Regions from separate parts of the Pseudomonas sp. I2 genome, predicted to be linked through region 2. Evidence: riboswitches for the same ligand, from Rfam matches in the RefSeq annotation. Region 2 holds a riboswitch; each other region holds the start of a gene.
The links. Region 2 has a riboswitch for cobalamin ahead of WCE05_RS07755 (ABC transporter ATP-binding protein). Riboswitches for the same ligand answer to the same signal wherever they lie in the genome.
Positions count from the first base shown of each region.

Region 1: another riboswitch for cobalamin. It lies ahead of cobO (cob(I)yrinic acid a,c-diamide adenosyltransferase); the one in region 2 lies ahead of WCE05_RS07755 (ABC transporter ATP-binding protein).
Region 3: another riboswitch for cobalamin. It lies ahead of WCE05_RS25405 (TonB-dependent receptor); the one in region 2 lies ahead of WCE05_RS07755 (ABC transporter ATP-binding protein).

Region 1 covers NZ_JBCGFQ010000004.1:32,753-36,957, reverse strand. Annotated here, with positions in the region: gene bluB (5,6-dimethylbenzimidazole synthase) at 1-563, opposite strand, end outside; gene WCE05_RS03245 (cobyrinate a,c-diamide synthase) at 560-1,855, opposite strand; gene cobO (cob(I)yrinic acid a,c-diamide adenosyltransferase) at 1,852-2,463, opposite strand; cobalamin riboswitch at 2,581-2,804, opposite strand; gene WCE05_RS03235 (hypothetical protein) at 2,955-3,533, shown strand; gene WCE05_RS03230 (sorbosone dehydrogenase family protein) at 3,631-4,205, shown strand, end outside.
Region 2 covers NZ_JBCGFQ010000011.1:52,310-56,514, reverse strand. Annotated here, with positions in the region: gene WCE05_RS07765 (FecCD family ABC transporter permease) at 1-200, opposite strand, end outside; gene WCE05_RS07760 (ABC transporter substrate-binding protein) at 200-1,168, opposite strand; gene WCE05_RS07755 (ABC transporter ATP-binding protein) at 1,165-1,935, opposite strand; cobalamin riboswitch at 2,050-2,258, opposite strand; gene paaZ (phenylacetic acid degradation bifunctional protein PaaZ) at 2,357-4,205, opposite strand, start outside.
Region 3 covers NZ_JBCGFQ010000093.1:8-4,212, forward strand. Annotated here, with positions in the region: gene WCE05_RS25405 (TonB-dependent receptor) at 144-2,270, opposite strand; cobalamin riboswitch at 2,383-2,588, opposite strand; gene WCE05_RS25410 (GNAT family N-acetyltransferase) at 2,651-3,220, opposite strand; gene WCE05_RS25415 (carboxymuconolactone decarboxylase family protein) at 3,299-3,643, opposite strand; gene lpxO (lipid A hydroxylase LpxO) at 3,738-4,205, opposite strand, start outside.

The DNA.
Region 1 (4,205 bases), on a different contig from region 2:
GCATAGAACTGCGCCACAGGCCCCAGGCACAGCACCGCCACCGGCTTGGCGCCAGCGGGCATGCCCAGCAGTTGGGCCAGGGCCTGCGGTTCGAACAGCGACACCCAGCCCATGCCCAGGCCCTCGGCGCGCGCCGCCAGCCAGAGGTTCTGGATCGCGCAGGCCAGGGAGGCCAGGTCCATTTCCGGCAGGGTGCGGCGGCCGAAGATGTGCGCCTCGCGGTTGTCCATCAGCGCCGCCACCAGCACTTCGGCGCAGTCGTGGATGCCTTCGACCTTGAGTTTCATGAAAGCGTCGGAGCGCTCGCCCAAGGCTTCGGCGGTGCGCACGCGCTCCTGCTCCACCAGCGCCTGGATCTGCCTACGCAGCTCGCGTCGGCTGATGCGAATGAAGCGCCAGGGCTGCATCAGGCCGACGCTCGGCGCCTGGTGCGCGGCGGCCAGCAGGCGGGCCAGCAGCGCTGGCGCTACCTCACCACCGATGAAATGGCGCATGTCGCGGCGCTCGCCGATGGCCCGGTAGACCGCGGCGCGCTCGGCGTCGCTGAAGGCGTGTTCGCTCATGGCCGCAGCAGCGCCGCCGCCGCGTCAGGGTTGGAGGGGAAATAGAAGTGGATGTACGACGCCGTCAGTCGTCCCTGGCGATAGACCGCCTCGTTGCCACGACCGCCGTTGGGGCTTTGGCCGCGGGCGATCGGTTCGAGCGGGGTGCTGGTCAGGGAGTGATGATAAGTATGCCCGCGCAGGGTCCCTTCCGGAAGTTCCACAGCCTGCAGCGCCAGGGCCGCCAGGCGCTTTTGCATCACCGCTTCGCCCGGCAGCAGGCCGAGCAGCGTGGCGCGCTCACCGGCCACGTCGGTCAAGGCCTCGAGCAGGTAGAGCATGCCACCGCACTCGGCCAGCAGCGGCTTGCCCTGGGCGTGATGGGCGCGGATCGCTTCGAGCAGAGGGGCATTGGCCGCCAGGGCCTGGTGATGCAGCTCAGGGTAGCCCCCTGGCAGGTAAAGGCTGTCTACCGTGGGCAGTTCCCGGTCGTGCAAGGGCGAGAAGAAGCGCAGTTCGGCGCCCAGCTCGCGCAACAGATCGAGGTTGGCGCCATAGGTGAAGGCGAAGGCTTCGTCACGGGCCACGCCGATGCGCACACCGGCCAGCGACGGCCTGGGGGCGATAGGGTCGGGTTCGGCAAAGGCCACCGCTGGCGGCAGCGTGGCGTCGCAACTGGCGCCCAGGGCCTCGGCCGCGGCGTCCAGGCGCAGGTCCAGGTCGTTCAGCTCGTTGGCCTGGACCAGCCCCAGGTGGCGGCTGGGCAGCTCGATGCCACGCTCGCGGGAGAGCCCGCCGTACCAGCGCAGGCCCTCGGTCAGGCTGCCCTCGAGCAGTTGCGCATGGCGCAGGCTGCCGACGCGGTTGGCCAGCACCCCGGCGAACGGCAGGTCCGGCTGGTAGCGTGCCAGGCCCAAGGCCAGGGCGCCGAAGGTCTGGGCCATGGCTGTGCCATCGATCACCGCCAGCACGGGTACACCGAAGTGACGCGCCAGGTCGGCGCTCGACGGTGTGCCGTCGAACAGCCCCATGACCCCCTCGATAAGAATCAGGTCGGCCGTGCCCGCCGCTTCCCAGAGCAGGCGGCGGCTTTCCTGCGCGCCGATCATCCACAGGTCGAGCTGGTACACCGGTGCACCGCTGGCCCGTTCGAGGATCATCGGGTCGAGAAAATCCGGCCCGCACTTGAACACCCTCACCTTGCGCCCGAGGTTGCGGTGCAGGCGCGCCAGGGCGGCGGTGACCGTGGTCTTGCCCTGGCCGGACGCCGGTGCTGCGATCAGCACCGCCGGACAATGCCGGGGTCGGCTCATAGTTCCACGCCCTTCTGCGCGCGGATGCCGGCCTGGAAGGCGTGCTTGACCATGCCCATCTCGGTGACGGTATCGGCCAGCTCGATCATCTGCGGCTTGGCGGCACGGCCCGTGACGATGACGTGCTGCATCGGCGGACGGGCCTGGATGTCCGAGAGCACCTGGTCGAGGTCGAGGTAGCCGTGCTTGAGGGCGATGTTCAGCTCGTCGAGCACCACGAACTGCACGCCCGGGTCCTGCAGCAGTTGGCGCGAAACCGCCCAGGCCGCCTCGGCGGCGGCGATGTCGCGCTGGCGATCCTGAGTCTCCCAGGTGAAGCCCTCGCCCATCACGTGGTAGCGCACCTGCTCGGGGAAGCGCCGGAAGAACAGCTCTTCGCCGGTGCTGTTGCGGCCCTTGATGAACTGCACGACGCCGCATTGCAGGCCGTGGCCCAGGGCCCGGGCAAGCATGCCGAAGGCCGAGCTGCTCTTGCCCTTGCCGTTGCCGGTGAGCACCAGCAGCAAGCCGCATTCGTTGGGCGCGTTGGCGATGCGTTCGTCGATGATCGCCTTCTTGCGCTGCATGCGCGCCAGGTGGCGTTCGTCGCGTTCGGAGGATTCGCTCATCAGGGTTCTCCGCAGGCTGTCGGCACGGATGGGCGACGACAGGTCGATAGGCGGGCAGACGGAGAACGCGCAGGGGCCATGGCGGACGCCACGGTGCACCGCGCATCACCCTCCGTGATGCCGTTGGCAGTGACAGGCCGGTCTCCGGGCTCGTGAGCAGGGCCTGGGCCCATGGGCCGCGCGCCTTCCCGGATGCCTGCATCCAGTGGCCCTGCGCGGTCCTCGACTCACCTACCGTTGCGGGGGCAGCGCCGGAATCGCGCCTTGCTGGCGCCCACCGGCTTCCCAGTTTCACCCTGCCCAGCCTCGGCTGGCAGAGCACCTGAAACACGCCGCGAAGGTTAGAGGGTTGCACCCGGAGCGTCAATGAAACGAGGCCGATCTGGCCTGGATCAATGGCCGATCCGGCCGCTTGTAACAAACTGAAAGCAGTGATATCACATAGCCATCAATTTTCGCTGAACGCGATCACAACGACAGGAGAGCGCAGCATGCAAGGCCTGATCATCAATAACCCGCGCCTGGAGTTCCTGCGCCCGGCGCTGGAGCGCTGGCCGGAATGCATCGACCGCTTCAACCAGGTCCATGGCGACAACGAAGCCCCGTACTGGCATGGCGCCGCGGCCAACACCGGCCTGCTCGCGGCCGCGGCCTGGCAGGCCGAACTGGTGGCGCTGGAACAGTCCATGAGCAAGAAGCAACGTGACGAGGGCGAGCGCGAGGGCCGCTGCGACCTGTCCATCAGCACCTCGGAAGACAGCGTCCACCTGCGCGCCAGCCAGCGCTGGCCGCGCATCGCCCGCCTGGACCTGAGCACGGCTGTGCAGGAAACCGCCGCCCTCGCCCGGCAGATCGCCTATCCCAGCCAACTCAAGGTCGGCGCCCTGTTCGTCAGCCCGTGGAAAGCCGGCCAGCATGCCAGCCCCGAGGAGTTGCAGGACCTGGTCGACGACCTGCAGAAGCACAGCGCTTGCGCCATCGCCTGGTATTTTCCCTACGCCTATCGCAAGTTGCACAATGAAGCGGCGCAGTACTTTCCCGGCGTGGCGCTGCTGCTCAAGCAGGCCTGAGCGGGGCCCAGCTAGCCGAATGCGCCCTACCGACAAGTTGAACCTCGACGGTGGCCCGTCGCTCTGATTCCACATGAGCCCCCACGAGGACCCGAGCATGGACAGGATGCATATCGCGCTACTGCTGGCCCTGGCCGTCAGCCTCGGCGGCTGCGGAGAATCCGCGCGCCTGGACGTCAGCGACGGATCGGGACCGTCCCCGCAACTGCCCGAGCCGAACAAGACCTTGATCCCGACCGTCAACATCGCCCCGGCGATCGGCTGGCCGGAGGGCGCCAAGCCCACGTCGGCGACCGGCACCCAGGTGGTGGCCTTCGCCGAGCACCTCGATCATCCCCGCTGGCTCTACGTGCTGCCCAACGGCGACGTGCTGGTGGCCGAGACCAACGCCCCGGCCAAGCCCGACGACGGCAAGGGAATCCGTGGCTGGGTCATGGGCCAGGTGATGAAACGGGCCGGCGCCGGCGTACCCAGCGCCAACCGCATCACCCTGCTGCGCGACGCTGACCGTGATGGCGTCGCGGAAATTCGCACCACCTTCATCGAAGGGCTCAACTCACCCTTCGGCATGGCCCTGGTGGGCAAGGACTTCTACGTGGCCGATACCGACCGCCTGTTGCGCTTCCACTACGAGCCGGGGGCCATGCAGATTCGCGCTGAAGGCAAGAAAGT
Region 2 (4,205 bases):
ATCTGCCAGACGATCTGCGCCTGTCCGCGGCTCCAGTCGCCGCCGTCGGCCAGGCCCAGTTGCTGCAGAACGATACCCAGCACCTTGGCCAGCGGCACCTGGGCAGCGCCGAAGCCCAGCGACAGCAGGCAGGAAAACACCAGCGCCGCCAGCAGTGCGACCAGCAACAGGCGATAGCCGGCAGGGCTACGCACCGGCATCAGCGCGGCGCCCCGGCGAACCGTTGCGGATGCAGCGCGGCGGCCAGGTGCTCGATGGCAACGGCGTTGTCCACCGAGGGCGTGACCTGCAGGTACGACAGCACCACGAAGCGCCGTTCGCGAATCGCCTTCACCTCGCCGAGGGCCGGGTGCTTAAGGAGGACGTCGCGCTTGTGCTGCCAGTGGGTGGGGCCGTAGTCGACGATGACGATCACCTCCGGGTCGCGTTCGACCAGGCTTTCCCAACTGACCTCGGTCCAGCTGGCGTTGACATCGGCCATCACATTCTCGCCACCGGCCGCCTCGATCAGCGCCTGGGGCATGCCCAGGCGGCCGGAGGTGGTCGGGCGGTCCTCGCCGCTGTCGTAGAGGAACACCCGGGGCTTGCGCTGCACCTCGCCAAGTTGGGCCGTCACCCGGGCGATGCGCTGGCGCAGTTGGCCGATCAAAGCCTGGGCCTGGGCGGGCACGGCGAAGATCCTGCCGAGGTTGTCCAGGTCCCGGTACAGGTCCTCCAGGCTGGCCTGGCGCTGGGGCATGATCCGCGAACAGGATTCGCTCAGCTCGTAGACCGGGATGCCGAAGGGCGCCAGCGTCTGTGGCGTGACCGGCCCGCCCACGTGCATGCCGTAACTCCAGCCGGCGAACAGGAAGTCGGCGTCCACGTCCAGCAGGTTTTCCAGCGATGGGTAACGTGCCGCCAGTTCCGGCAGGCCGGCCAGGGCCTGGCGCATCGACGGGTCGAGGTTCTTCCAGCCGCTGATGCCGCTGTAGCCGACCATGCGCTCGCGCAGCCCCAGGGCCAGGAGCATGCCGGTGAGGTTGACGTCGTGGCTGACCGCCCTCTGTGGCGGCTGGGTGAAGGTCACGTCGCGGTCGCAACTGTGCACGGTCAGGGGAAAGTCGCTGGCCAGAGCGGCGAGGGGCAGGGCGGTCAGCAGGGCCAGGCAGGTGACGAAGCGTTTCATGCGGGGCTGATCCAGGTGATGCGCGGGTGACAGGCGAGGGGATGACGATCGACCAGGGCGTGCACGCCGAACACCTGGGCCAGGCACTGTTCGGTCAGGACCTGCTGCGGCGTGCCATGGGCAACGATGCGGCCGGCCTCGATGACATACAGCCGGTCACAGAAGGCGGCGGCCAGGTTCAGGTCGTGGAAGCTCGCCAGCAGGCTCAGCCCGGTACCGCGCATGTGCTCGAGCAGGGCCAGTTGGTAGCGCGGATCGAGGTGGTTGGTCGGCTCGTCGAGGATCATCAGGCGCGGTTGCTGCACCCGTGCCCTGGCCAGCAGAACCCGCTGCTTTTCCCCGCCGGACAGGCTGGCGAAGCCCTGCTCGGCGCAGGCCAGCAGGCCCAGCTCGCGCAGGCAGGCATCGACCAGCGCCGCTTCGCTGTCGCCCTGGAACCAGCCCAGGTGCGGGGTACGGCCCATGGCGACGACATCGCGCACGCTCAGGCCGAAGTCCTCGGGAAACTCCTGCAGCATCACCGCGATGCGTTGTGCCACCCAGCGCGGCGGGCGCTGCCAGATGTCCTCGCCTTCTAGCGATACGCGGCCGCTGTCTGGCCGGGTGAAACGGTAGGCGCAGCGCAACAGGCTGGTCTTGCCGCTGCCGTTGGGGCCTATCAGGCCGACGAACTCGCCAGGGCCGACCTCAAGGTCGATGCCGTCGAGCAGCCGGCGTTCGCCGGGTGACGGTGACCAGTGCAGGCCTTCGATGCGCAGGGTAGGCAAAGACATGGGTGAGCGACCGTTGCGGGGTTGAGAAGACCCGACGGAGCGCACGCACGGAGCAATCGTGGGCACGAGGCTGCCCCAGGACCGGCCCGCGCCCGCCCACCGCGGGAGTTGCCAATTGCAGTTTCAGGCCGGTCTCCGGGCTTGCGAGGGGCGTGAGGCATTCACCTTCCCATGCCGGCGGCACAGTGGTGTGTCGAATGCATCGCTCGCTTACCGTTGCGGGGGCAGCGCCGGACTGGTCGCGCGAGGGCGAGGCACCGGCTTCCCGTTTAACCCCCCGCACGGCGGCGGGGGACACCTGAAACAGGGGCGCATCTGAGCATTTATGGCAGGGGGAGTCAACCGCAGTGGCAGGTGGGGGCCAGGCTTGCATCGCCATTGGGGACCGCTTTGCGGCCCCAAGCCCTCACGGCATTCAAGTCCGCTTGAGCACCAAGGTCAGGATGTCGTAGCTGGCCACCAGCTCACCCAGCTGGTTGCTCACCTCCACGTCCCAGGCCACCACGCCCTGGGGCTGGCCCAGCGGGCTGGACTTGCCCTGGTCGATCTTGCGCTTGCAGGTCAGGCGGGCCTGGATGGTGTCGCCGATGCCCACCGGGTTGATGAAGCGCAGGGTATCCAGGCCGTAGTTGGCCAGCACCGGCCCTTCGCCCGGCGACACGAACAGCCCTGCCGCCGCGGACAGCACGAAGTAGCCATGGGCGATGCGCTTGCCGAACTGCGAGGCCTTGGCGGCGATCTCGTCGAAGTGCATGTAGAAATGGTCGCCCGACAGGCAACCGAAGTTGACCAGGTCCGCCTCGGTCACGGTACGCCGGTGGGTGAACAGCGACTCGCCGATGCGCAGGTCGTCGAAATGACGGCGGAACGGATGCACTTCGCTCTCGATCACCTCGGCGCCACGCACGTACTCGCCGGTCACCGCCGTCAGCATGCTCGGCGAGCCTTGCACCGCCGCGCGCTGCAGGTAGTGCTTGACCGCCCGCAGGCCACCGAGCTCCTCGCCACCACCGGCCCGGCCGGGACCGCCGTGCTTGAGCTGTGGCAAGGGGGAGCCGTGGCCGGTGGATTCCTTGGCCGCCTCGCGGTCGAGCACCAGCAGGCGCCCATGCCAGGCGGCCGCCGCCGGGATGGCCTTGGCCGCCACCGCGCGATCGGCGGTGACCAGGGTCGCCACCAGGCTGCCCTTGCCACGGGCCGCCAGGGCCAGGGCTTCGTCCAGGTCGTCGTAGGCCATCAGCGTGCTCACCGGGCCGAAGGCCTCGATGTCGTGGGCGCCGCCTTCGGCATGGGGATCGCGGGCTTGCAGCAGGGTTGGGGCGAAGAACGCGCCCTCGGCCACACCCTCGCCGACCGGGGCGAAGCCGTCGCTCGCGCCGAATAATTGATCGCAGCTCTGGAGCAGGCTACGCACGCGCTCGCCAACATCACGCTGCTGGTCGTGGGAGGCCAGCGCACCCATGCGCACGCCTTCGACCGAAGGGTCGCCCACCACCACCTTGGCCAGGCGCTCGCGCAGGCGGGTGGCCACGGCGTCCAGGTGCCTGGCCGGGACGATGGCGCGGCGGATGGCGGTGCACTTCTGCCCGGCCTTGGTGGTCATCTCGCGCACCACCTCCTTGATGTACAGGTCGAACTCCTCGCTGTCGGGGCTGACGTCCGGGCCGAGGATGGCGCAGTTGAGCGAGTCGGCCTCGGCGGTGAATGGCACCGAGTGGCGCACCAGGTTCGGCGTTACCCGCAACTTGGCGGCGGTGTCGGCGGAGCCGGTGAAGGTCACCACGTCCTGGCCCTGCAGGCGCTCGAGCAAGTCGCCGGTGCTGCCGATCACCAGCTGCAGGCTGCCCGCCGGCAACAGGCCCGACTGGTTCATCAGGCGCACCACCGCCTCGGTCAGGTAGCTGGTCGAGGTCGCTGGCTTGACGATGCACGGCATGCCGGCGAGGAAGGTCGGGGCGAACTTCTCCAGCATCCCCCAGATCGGGAAGTTGAAGGCATTGATGTGCACCGCCACCCCGGCGCGCGGCACCAGGATATGGCTGCCAGCGAAATGCCCTTGCTTGCCCAGAGGGATGGCCGGGCCTTCGTGCACCAGGTTGCCCGAGGGCAGCTCGCGGCTGCCGATGCCGGCATAGGCGAACAACGTGGCATTGCCGCCTTCGATGTCGATCCAGCTGTCGGTACGGGTCGCGCCGCTGTGGTGGGAGAGGGCGTAGAGCTGCTCCTTGCGCTCGGCCAGGTACAGGGCCAGGGCCTTCAGACGG
Region 3 (4,205 bases), on a different contig from region 2:
TGGGGGCAGGCAAGAGGGATTGCGAGATGAAATGTTATCTTATAATTATTTGTTGAGGTTCGATAGCGCTTTTTCAGGTGGGGGGCTGTGCGATGGGCTGCAAAGCAGCCCCAGTACCGCTCAATTGGAGAAAGCCGCTCAGGTCAGAAGCTGTAGTCGACTGTCGCGAAGTACGACCGTGGCGCGCCGAGCAGCCATTGCTCACCACTGTGGGCGGCCACCACATAGTCACGGTTGAACAGGTTGTTCAACTGCAGCCCCAGGCGCACGTCCGGCAGCACCTGCCAGCCGAGGTTGGCATCGACCACGGTGTAGCCGGGGACGCTCTGGCTGTTGGCGGTGTTGGCGTAGCGCTCGTCGACGTAGCGCAGGCCGATGCCGGCATCCACGGTCTGGCCGAAACCCTTGCTCAGCCACAGGTTGGCGGTGCGGCGCGGCACGTTGGCCGGGCGGTTGCCGGCGCGGTCCTGGGGAACGCCGCCGACCCTTTCATCGAAGTCATCGTACTTGGCGCGTACCACGGCGGCGTTGGCCGATACCTGCCACTGGTTAGCCAGGGCCAGCTCCAGGGTCGCCTCCAGGCCGTCGGAGGTCTGTTGGCCGGCTTGCTGCTTCTCGTGGGTGACCGGGTCGTCCACCAGCAGCTTCTTCTTGACGATGTGGTAGGCCGCCAGAGTCCACTCGCCACGGCCGTCCCAGAAGCGCTGCTTGAGGCCCAGTTCGGTCTGCTTCGACTCGGTCAGGTCATAGTTCATCTGCGTCGGGTTGAGGCTGATGAGGTTGTTGACCCCGTCCTCGCTGGTGGAGTACTGGCCGTACAGCGACAGCTCGTCGGTCACCGCGAAGAGCAGGCCCGCGCGCCAGTTGCCGCCCTGCAGGCTGCGGTCGCTGCGGGTGTCGCTGACCAGGTTGTCCCGATCGATGTGGTTCTGGTCACGGCGTACACCGGTGACCAGCGACAGGCGATCGGTGAGCTGGGTGCGGTTCTCGGCGAACAGCGCGAAGGTACGGGTGGTGGACAGGGTCTGTGGGCGCAGCGCCGATCGGCTGTGGAACTCGCCCGGTGCCGGCTGCCAGGGGTCGATGTAGTCGCCGCCCACGTCTTCGTACGGCGAGTTGTTGTCGACGTTGAAACGGATCCTGTTGTACTCGGCACCCACCACGGTCTTGCTGGCCAGGCCGAACAGGCTGTGGTCGAAGGTGAAGCTCTGGCGGTCGCCGATCTGCTCCTGGTCGTGCTTGATCTGCAGGTAGCTGCCGCGTTCGAGCTGGCCGCGGTCGGCATCCCAGGTGTAGTCCTCGGCGTTGCGCCAGTGCCGGCGGCTCTTGATGTAGTACAGCTGGTTGCTGGCGCTGAGGTGGTCGTTGATCGTCCAGTCGGTGTCGAGGCGGGTCCACTCGTCGTGGTAGCGCTGGACGTCGTCGCGAATGTTGTAGTTCTTCTTGCGCAGGCTGTCGCGGTAGTGGCCGTCGATCAGCGGGGTGCCGAAGTAGTTCATCGGCTCGGCATCGCCGCGCTCGTGGGCGAGGGTGAAGCTCAGGTCGTCGCTGGCGTCGAAGCGCAGGGCGGCGCTGAGGGCCAGGTTGCGCGAGTCGCCGCGATCGACCCAGCCATTGCCTTCCTGCTTGTTCAGGGTGACCCGGTAGCTCAGGCGCTCGCTCAGGCTGCCACCGCTGTCCAGGCCGAGCTGTTGGCGGTCCCAGGAGCCGTAGCCCAGGCGCAGGTGGTTGCGGATTTCGCCGGCGAAGGGTTTTTTCGGGATGACGTTGATCACCGCGCCCGTGGCGCCTTCGCCATAGAGCACCGAGGCTGGGCCACGGATCACGTCGATGCGCTCGACCATCCACGGATCGACCGGGAAGCTCTGGGTACCGGCGCCGGTGTACAGGCGCGAGCCGTCGAACAGCGTCATCACCGAGCTGTGGCCGGTGAAGCCGCGGGCGGAGAGGGCGGTGCCGCCGTTGCCTGGGGTGCCGACCGAGGTGATGCCTGGCGAGCGGGTCACCGCGTCTTGCACGGTGAGGTTGTTACGCTGCTGGATCTGCCCGGCGCTGATGCTGCTGGTGCTGGCCGGGGTCTCCAGGGCGCTCAGGTTCAGGCGCGAACCGGCTCGGGTCGGCGTGGCCAGGTCGACGACCTGTTCGTCGCGGGTATCGGTGATGGCCGTGGAGGGCAGGGCCAGTACTGGCCCGTCGTGTTCATCGGCCAGGGTCGGAAGGGAAACGGCCAGGCAGGCCGCCAGGGTATGAAGCTTGGAGATACGGGACATGTCGTTCCACTGTCGCAGGAATGAATGGATCCCGGTGGAAACAACGCATAGACGACCAAGCACGTACGCAGGCGCGCACGCGAAAACCGGCCTGCGCCCGCCCACCGCGGGTTGCCAACGAAAAGCTCCAGGCCGGTCTCCGGGCTTGCGAGGATCATGAACCGTTCACCTTCCCATGCATGCGCACAGTGGTATGTCGAAGGGTTCGCTCGCCTACCGTTGCGGGGGCAGCGCCGGACTTGTCGTGGCAACGACGCACCGGCTTCCCGTTTCACCCTGCGCGCGGCGGCGCAGGACACCTGAAACTGGCGCGCATCTGACCACCGAACGGGTGGGGAGTCAATCGTTCGGATGCAGCTTGCGCTGGTCCAGGAGGGCGATCAGCGTCCGCGCCGACGCGATACTCTGGCCTCGATGTTCTTGCGCCCGATCAGCAGGGCGGGCTTCTCCACCACCGGCTCGTCCGCCAGCCACTTGTACATCACCAGGCAGTCCACCAGCCCCAGGCGAGCGTGCCGGTAGGCCTTGGGCAGGCGGCCGACGGTCTCGAAGCCGAGCTTGTGCCACAGCGCCACGGCCACCTCGTTGGTCGCCACCACCGAGTTGAACTGCAGGGCCAGGAAGCCCTCCTGGCGTGCCAGCTTTTGCGAGTGCTCGCACATCAGCCGCGCCACGCCACGGCCGCGGGCGGCCGGCGCGACCATGTAGCCGCAATTGCCCACGTGGGCGCCGGGGCCGGCGGCGTTGGCCTTGAGGTAGTACGAGCCGAGCAACTCGCCATGCGCCTCGGCCACCAGGGTTCGCAGGGGCAGCTCCAGCCAGAGCTGGCGGGCCTGCTCGACGCTGAGCCCGGGGTCGAAGGCATAGGTTTCGCGGGCCTGGACGATGGCCTGGAAGGTGGGCCAGAAGCGTTCGAAGTCTTCCGGGGTCATGGGACGGATGTGGATCATGGCGGCTCCTGCACGGGCTTGGCCGCCAAGTCTGGGTTGCCCGGCGCCGCCGCGCAAGGGCTGCGGCGCCGGAGGCGTTCAGTCGCTCGCCTTGCCGACCGCATCCAGGGCGCGGGCCGAGTAGACCAGCGCGGCACCGGCGTTCATCGCCACCGCCACGCCCAGCGCCTCGGCGATTTCCTCACGGGTGGCGCCGTGCCTGACGGCCTGCTGGGAGTGCACGGCGATGCAGCCGTCGCAGCGGGTAGTCACCGCCACGGCCAGGGAGATCAGCTCGCGGGTCTTGGCATCCAGGTGGTTGGTCTTGGCCCCGGCACCGCTGGCAGTCATGTAGCCGGCCACGGTATCGGGGGACAACTGCTTGAGATCGCCGATGCCGGCCATCAACTGCCTACGGTAGGCGTCCCAGTCCATCATGCTCATGGTTTTCACCTTGTTCGGTGGTGACAGGAGCTTTCAGGCTAGTCGAAGAACGAGGCTCTGGAGGGGCTGTGATGGCCAGGGCAGCGTCTTCGCTTCAGATGTAGATGAACACCAGCACCAGCGCCGCGACCACCGCCCACTTTTCCAGGTAGTAGCGGGTGCGGTTGCGCTTCTTCAGGGCCTTGCCGCGCTCGCGGATGCGGTAGATGCGGGTGAACAGGCGATTGATGCCGCCGGTCTTGTCGTTGGCGTCGTTGGGGGCCGCCGCGGCGGCCATGACGTTGCGGCTGAACCAGCGGTTGAAGGCGGTCGCCCAGCGGTACTTGAGCGGGCGCTCGACGTCGCAGAACAGGATGATGCGGTTGTGCTCGGTGGTGTTGGCGGCGTAGTGGATGTAGGTCTCGTCGAACACCACTGCCTCGCCGTCGCGCCAGGCGTACTTCTGGCCATCGACATCGATGTAGCAGCCGTCGTCGTTGGGCGTGTCCAGGCCCAGGTGGTAGCGGTAGGAGCCGGCATAGGGGTCACGGTGGCGCACCAGCTTGGCGCCTGGCGGCAGGGT